Regions from separate parts of the Halobacillus sp. AWM4_238 genome, predicted to be linked through region 1. Evidence: riboswitches for the same ligand, from Rfam matches in the RefSeq annotation. Region 1 holds a riboswitch; the other holds the start of a gene.
The links. A riboswitch is a leader RNA that binds a small molecule or an ion and turns the genes downstream of it on or off. The one in region 1 is predicted to bind S-adenosylmethionine.
Positions count from the first base shown of each region.

Region 2: linked by a shared signal. The riboswitch ahead of ACXACN_RS16350 (methionine biosynthesis PLP-dependent protein) and the one ahead of ACXACN_RS11775 (acetyl-CoA C-acyltransferase) in region 1 are both predicted to bind S-adenosylmethionine.

Region 1 is NZ_JBSWSY010000002.1:2,312,916-2,316,127, reverse strand. It holds gene ACXACN_RS11780 (acetoacetate--CoA ligase) at 1-272, opposite strand, end outside; gene ACXACN_RS11775 (acetyl-CoA C-acyltransferase) at 293-1,447, opposite strand; SAM riboswitch class I at 1,518-1,625, opposite strand; SAM riboswitch class I at 1,695-1,799, opposite strand; gene ACXACN_RS11770 (cell wall-binding repeat-containing protein) at 2,076-3,212, opposite strand, start outside.
Region 2 is NZ_JBSWSY010000002.1:3,274,396-3,277,607, reverse strand. It holds gene ACXACN_RS16365 (DUF4385 domain-containing protein) at 1-176, shown strand, start outside; gene ACXACN_RS16360 (hypothetical protein) at 260-592, shown strand; gene ACXACN_RS16355 (hypothetical protein) at 647-1,036, shown strand; SAM riboswitch class I at 1,165-1,274, shown strand; gene ACXACN_RS16350 (methionine biosynthesis PLP-dependent protein) at 1,517-2,635, shown strand; gene metC (cystathionine beta-lyase) at 2,632-3,212, shown strand, end outside.

The DNA.
Region 1 (3,212 bases):
TTCAATCGTGCTTCTGGAAACCATGTACTATCTAGCATCGAAGGGCCGGGGACAAAAACACGATCGCCCTTATCTCCGATGATCCCTGCGTAATCCCACACGGCTGACCAGAACTCAGAGAGATGGGAAACGGACCAGCGGTGGAAACGTTCATATGGGAAAAGTGGCTGCTCGGTATATTCAGCAAAAGCTTTAATATGGGATTGTTCAATTCGTTGGCTCGATGGCTCCCATAGGTAAGGGGAGCGCTGAGCTGTGGTCGTTGTAGTCAATGGATTCGTCTCCTTTCGATTTAGGAATGAGGAACTTCAATCAATAGAGCCATTCCCTGTCCACCCCCGCCGCAAAGGGAAGCGATGCCTTTACCTCCGCCGCGACGTTTCAGTTCATGGGCAAGGGTCAACACGAGCCGGAACCCTGTGCCACCTAAAGGGTGACCAAGAGCGATCGCTCCACCGTTGACATTGATCCGGTCATAATCGATGCCAAGCTCCCGGCAGCTGGCGATTACGACACTGGCAAAGGCTTCATTGATTTCAAACAAATCAATATCCTCTGTCGTCAATTGATGTCTGTCTAAAAGTTTTTGAATCGCTTGCGATGGTTTGGTTTGCAAACTGGCATCTGGTCCTGCAACCTCTGACCAATCGATGATTTCTGCCAGCGGATTCTGTCCGATTGACTCAGCTTTTTCTTTTATGGTGACGATGCCCACACTGGCTCCGTCCGTCATCTGTGAAGCATTGCCTGCTGTAATCGTGCCTTCGTTGGAAAAGGCGGGGGTGAGGCTGGATAACTTTTCAACTGTCGTTCCTTTGCGGATGCCCTCATCTTCCTCGAGTAATCCAGAAAAAGGAGCGATTTCAGGTTGGAACCATCCTTTTTCCTGAGCGTTCGCTGCTCGTTGTTGGGAAAGGGCAGCATACTCATCCTGTTCCTCTCGACTGATTTCGAAGGAGCGGTTTTTTTCATCGGTAAGAGCTCCCATCGACACATCGCTCAAGGCGCACCATAAACCGTCGTTCAGTAAGGTGTCTTTCAGCATGCTATGACCAAGTCCGGAAGAAGCGCGTACAGGAGCGGTATGAGGAGCGTTTGTCATCGAGTCGAAGCCACCGACGATATATAATTCTCCTTCGTTATATTGCAGTCTCCGAGAGGCATCCGCGATTGTGGCGATTCCGCCTAAGCAAACATTGTTCAATGTAATGGCAGGTGTACCGATATCGACCCCAGCCTTATAAGCGACTTGCCTGGCAGGGTTCTGGCCACCCCCAGCCTGTATCACCTGGGCTAGCAGCACACCATCTGCTTGTTTGGCTATCGGATTTTTCTCTAATAAAGCGTTTAGCGCGTGCGATCCAAGTTCTGTTGCGGATTTCTTTTTCAAGGCCCCTTTCCACTTTCCGAACGGGGTACGGATGCCATCTAGAAGTACGGTAGTCATCTATGTAACAACTCCTTTTTTAAAATAGACAGAGCCCTCTTCACAAAAATAAGAAGAGGGCTCTTGGCTCTTCTTATCTTCCAGGATCATCTCCTGCAGGAATTAGCACCTTTTCAAGCGGTTGCTTGATGGTTGCCGGGCGTCAACGGGCCAGTCCCTCTGCCTCTCTGGATAAGAATCATTATTCAATTGGAACATATAAAACCTCTCTATCAATGAGATAGAGAGGTTTAGAGATTCAGGAAATCTCTTATCTTCCTGAGCGTTCACTCAGTAGGATTTGGCACCTTGCTATACATATAGCGGTTGCCGGGTTTCACAGGGCCAGTCCCTCCACCTCTCTGGATAAGATGTTCTTTCGTTATTTGGTTAAGTGCCATGTTAGCAAGGGAAAGGATGGGTGTCAATGGATTTTGTAGAAAAGTGTGAAAATTTATATTATTTATGTACTTCAGGAGGGCATAGACATAGCTTTTGGTATCAATGGTGTTGAGGTTGACTTTGTCATGAGGATTTTTGAGTAGGTCACTGACTTTCGTTGTCCAACTTCTAGAAGGAGATTTCCTTTACCCACAAAAAAACATCCCCAAGCGCATGATTGCCTGCTTGGGGATGTTTTATAGTTTTCTTATTCGAATAACTCTAAAATCTCATCTTCAACATTTTCGCTGACAGCTGCCTTGCCACCAAGAATAGTAAAGTAATAGGTTTCGTTCTTAACGAAATAATCTTTCACTTCTGTGGCAAGGGAATCAGAAGGAGTCAGCAGTAACGGTTCACCATATGTGTAAGCGGCTCCTGCAAGAGCGTCAGCAAAATCCTCTCCAGTAGCTACGTTCACAAACATTGGGTCTAGTTCGAAGTGCTCAGCTATAGCAATGGATGTGCTGTATCTGTTTTTTCCTGAAATACGTTCTGGATCTGGGAGTTGAGCAAAAACTTTTTGATCTACAACACCTTCGCCACCTACGACATAGGTGAAGTCGTAATCTTTAATGGCTTGTTTCGTTGAATCAGGGAGTTTACTTTTTTCTGTTAATAAGATCGGCATCATATTCATGCCGGCCACTGGGGCAATGGAAAGGGCATCAGGAAAGTTTCTTCCGTAAGCGATCACAGCTCCTTCACTAGGCGGAAGTACTTCGGCAATGGCCGTTGCAGTCTCATACCGATCAGAACCTGAAATCCTTTCGACATCCAATCCTAATTTCAAAAGGGCATTTTCTACTTCTTTGGAAATAGCACCCGTACCACCAAGGATCGTAACAGACTTAGCATCTAACACATCAATCGTTGATTTCGTAATCTGTGGCAGAGTGTTTTTTCTAGTCAAAAGGATGGGAGCATCATAGTAGGAGGCAAGTGGTGCACCTGCAAGGGCATCGGGAAAATCTGCTCCTGTAGCCAGTATGATATGTTCGCTTGGATACCCACCGCTACGACGTACGGCGATTGCTGCTGCTGTATGATAACGGTCTTCCCCAGAGATGCGATCGATGAATGGCTCCTCTTCAAAAATGAAAGAACTCAGCATATACGATTCCCCATTATTTAGGTTAGCTGAATCGGAAGCCTCTAAGTAATAGATCCCTGGATTCACAGTAAAACCACCCGCATATCCATACTCATCACTATCTTCAAAGTAGCTTGCTACTTCTTCGCCAGTGGAGTCATAAACGTTTACATTAAGCTTCATGTTTGTTTCTTCTTCATCAATAGAGAAGAGGGACACAGAGAGGTCTACTTCCTCATCTCCATTGACTTC
Region 2 (3,212 bases), 960 kb from region 1:
GGTACGCGAATTATAAGGGCGGGAAGAAGTATGACAAAAATGGTGAAGTGAACGATCGCGACATCGACGATGAGAAAGCAGCATCCGCTGAAATTTTCGAGAAAAAGTGGATCGAGGTCAGGGAGGATGAGGACTATTTAAAGAAAAAGAAAGCCCATCAAAAAGAATACGGATGAAACGTTGACATATTTGATCGTTGAACGTAGGATAACATTAACCCGAGTAAACAAATCGGATTAATGAACCTAGGGGTGTGCCCGTGAAAACTTACCCACTTCTTGTTAACCTGCTGTTCATGATGATCTCCTGGTCGATTGGGGTTTATGCCCTATCTGTCATTTACACTTCAACGATCATCATCCCCTTCTTCAATGATTTCATCTGGATCCGCGACTACAAAGGACTCCTCGGCTTAACGACGATCTTCACCGTCCTGACGATTCCTCTGCTAGCATTTTTATATAACAAACGTAAACAGATGTCGAATAAGAGAATATGGTACGGGCTGAATGGGGCCACACTCCTGCTATGGGTCGGTACGCTTGCTTTACAAGTCAAAACCGTCCTGTACAATTTAGGCATTTGTCATTAATAGACAGGACTTCCACCTTCTCTGTCGAACCATGGAGGGAGAGGAGGAATGGATGTGGACTTTCTAACCTTTTATGAAGAGTATAAACGGAGAGCTAGTCAACAAGATTTGGATCACTTAAAAAGAGTAACATCGCGAAACCTCGAAGCAAGAGAGATTCGTCACGGCGAACGGGTGGATTATTCTTATGAAGAGTCGATCGAAGGATGGGCTCAAGCTTTTGAACACTTCCAAAATCAAGACATGATATGGATCTACACCGATCATTCCATCACCCAGCTGGACGAAAACAAACAACTGGCTGCTTTTTGGGTTTCCATTCGCTTAAACGGTGAACTCTTGGAAACTTCCAACCTTTTCTTTGATACATTCGAAAAACAAGAGGGTAAATGGCAGCTTGTCCGCTCCTACATCGAAGCCGGAGTACAAAACCCTTCCATGTAAGCCTGCTTTTGAAAAAGGAGGCTTTATTCTTATTCGGGAAAAGTTTTCGGAAAATTCTTTCTAGCATATTGTCAAAACTTTCTGAGTAGTGTAGAGTAATCAGCAATTAGAAAAAATTACAATTGAATCTCTTATCAAGAGAGGCAGAGGGACTGGCCCGACGAAGCCTCAGCAACCACTGGTTCGACCAGAAAGGTGCTAACTCCAGCAAGTTGTTTTACAACTTGAAAGATAAGAAGAAGAGCCGTCCACACAAAAGTCTTCTTCTTCGAGAAGGCTTTTTTTATTTTTATTTTACAGAAATTAGGAAGACCCACTTTCAAGACTTTAGTTTGGGTGGAGCATAGCGGCGGGAGTGACTCGCTTTCCCGAACCACCATCCAAACATACAAACGTCTCGAAGTTACATCTTACACGAGAGGGAGTTACTGTTTAACCAGCGTTTATTTTGAACCAATAACTTATAAAGGATGTGGTGTTATGTGTCCACACAGGGATACGAAATTCGTTCAGACTGGAAACCAGCGGCATGAGCCTACCGGCGCGATTAACCCTCCCATTTACCTTTCCACCCCTTACCGCCATCCTGGTTTAGGGGAGTCGACGGGCTTTGATTATTCGAGGACCGGAAATCCCACCCGCCAAATTCTCGAGTCTTCCATCGCAGATATTGAAGGCGGAGATGCAGGTTTTGCGTTCAGCTCAGGGATGGCTGCGATCCAAACCGCGTTATCTCTTTTTAAGAAAGGCGATGAGATCATCGTTTCCGAAGATTTGTATGGCGGGACGTTCCGTTTGTTTGAACATATGGAAGAACGTTATGACCTCAGGTTCCATTATTGTGACAGCAACAACCTTGAACGGATCCACGACTACATCAATGAGCGGACGAAAGCCATCTACGTGGAAACACCGACAAATCCGCTGATGCATACAGCAGACATCAAGCAAATTTCAACGGTCGCGAAAGCTCATCACCTTCTGCTCCTTGTCGATAACACCCTGTACACTCCGGTGTTGCAGCAGCCGATTGCAGAAGGTGCAGATGTGGTCATTCACAGTGCTACGAAATATTTGGCCGGTCATAACGATGTCCTTGCCGGTATTCTTGTTAGCAAAGGAAAAGACGTAACGGAGAAGCTCGCTTTTCATCAAAATACATCGGGCGCTGTCCTTTCCCCTTTTGATTCATGGCTTGTCATGCGCGGAATGAAGACCCTCCCTCTCCGGATGCGTCAGCATGAAAACAATGCAAAATCCGTTGTTGCCTTTTTAGAAGAACATCCGCACGTGACAGATGTTTTCTATCCTGGTCAAGGTGGGATGGTTTCCTTCAAACTTCAATCCGAAGCTTGGATCGATCCATTCTTACGGAACTTGAAGTTAATCAGTTTTGCCGAAAGCCTTGGAGGTGTAGAGAGTTTCATCACCTATCCTGCAACTCAGACTCATGCAGATATTCCAGAAGAGACCCGGATCAGCTACGGCGTCTGTAACCGACTGCTTCGTTTCTCTGTCGGCGTCGAACATATCGATGATTTGATTCAAGACCTTGATTATACCCTCACCCAACTACCGAAGGAGGAATCTGTACGATGACCGATCATTCTTTGCAAACGCGATTGTTGCACAGTGATTATAAATTCGACCCGCATACAGGCGCTGTCAGTGTCCCCATTCAACAGGCATCCACCTTTCATCAGCAGGATTTCGACAACCCCGGGGACTACGACTACAGCCGATCCGGAAACCCGACCCGACGAGCTTTGGAGGAGACCATTGCCGGTCTTGAGAGCGGCACAAACGGCTTTGCTTTCGCTTCAGGGATGGCTGCCATTTCAACAGCCTTCATGCTGTTATCAAAAGGCGACCATGTCGTCATCACCCAGGACGTTTATGGAGGCACCTTCCGCATGATCCACGATGTGCTCATCAGATTTGGAATCGATCACACATTCGTTGATATGACGGACCTTCATGAGGTGGCGACGGCGATTCAGCCTAATACGAAACTTTTGTATATAGAAACGCCGTCCAATCCCACGCTTGAGATTACAGATATTCGTGCTGTCGCAAAGTTAGCGAAAGCGAACGATTGCTGGACATTCGTCGATAACACATTCATGACACCCGCCCTTCAACGACCGCTCGAACTTGGGGCAGATCTCGTCCTCCA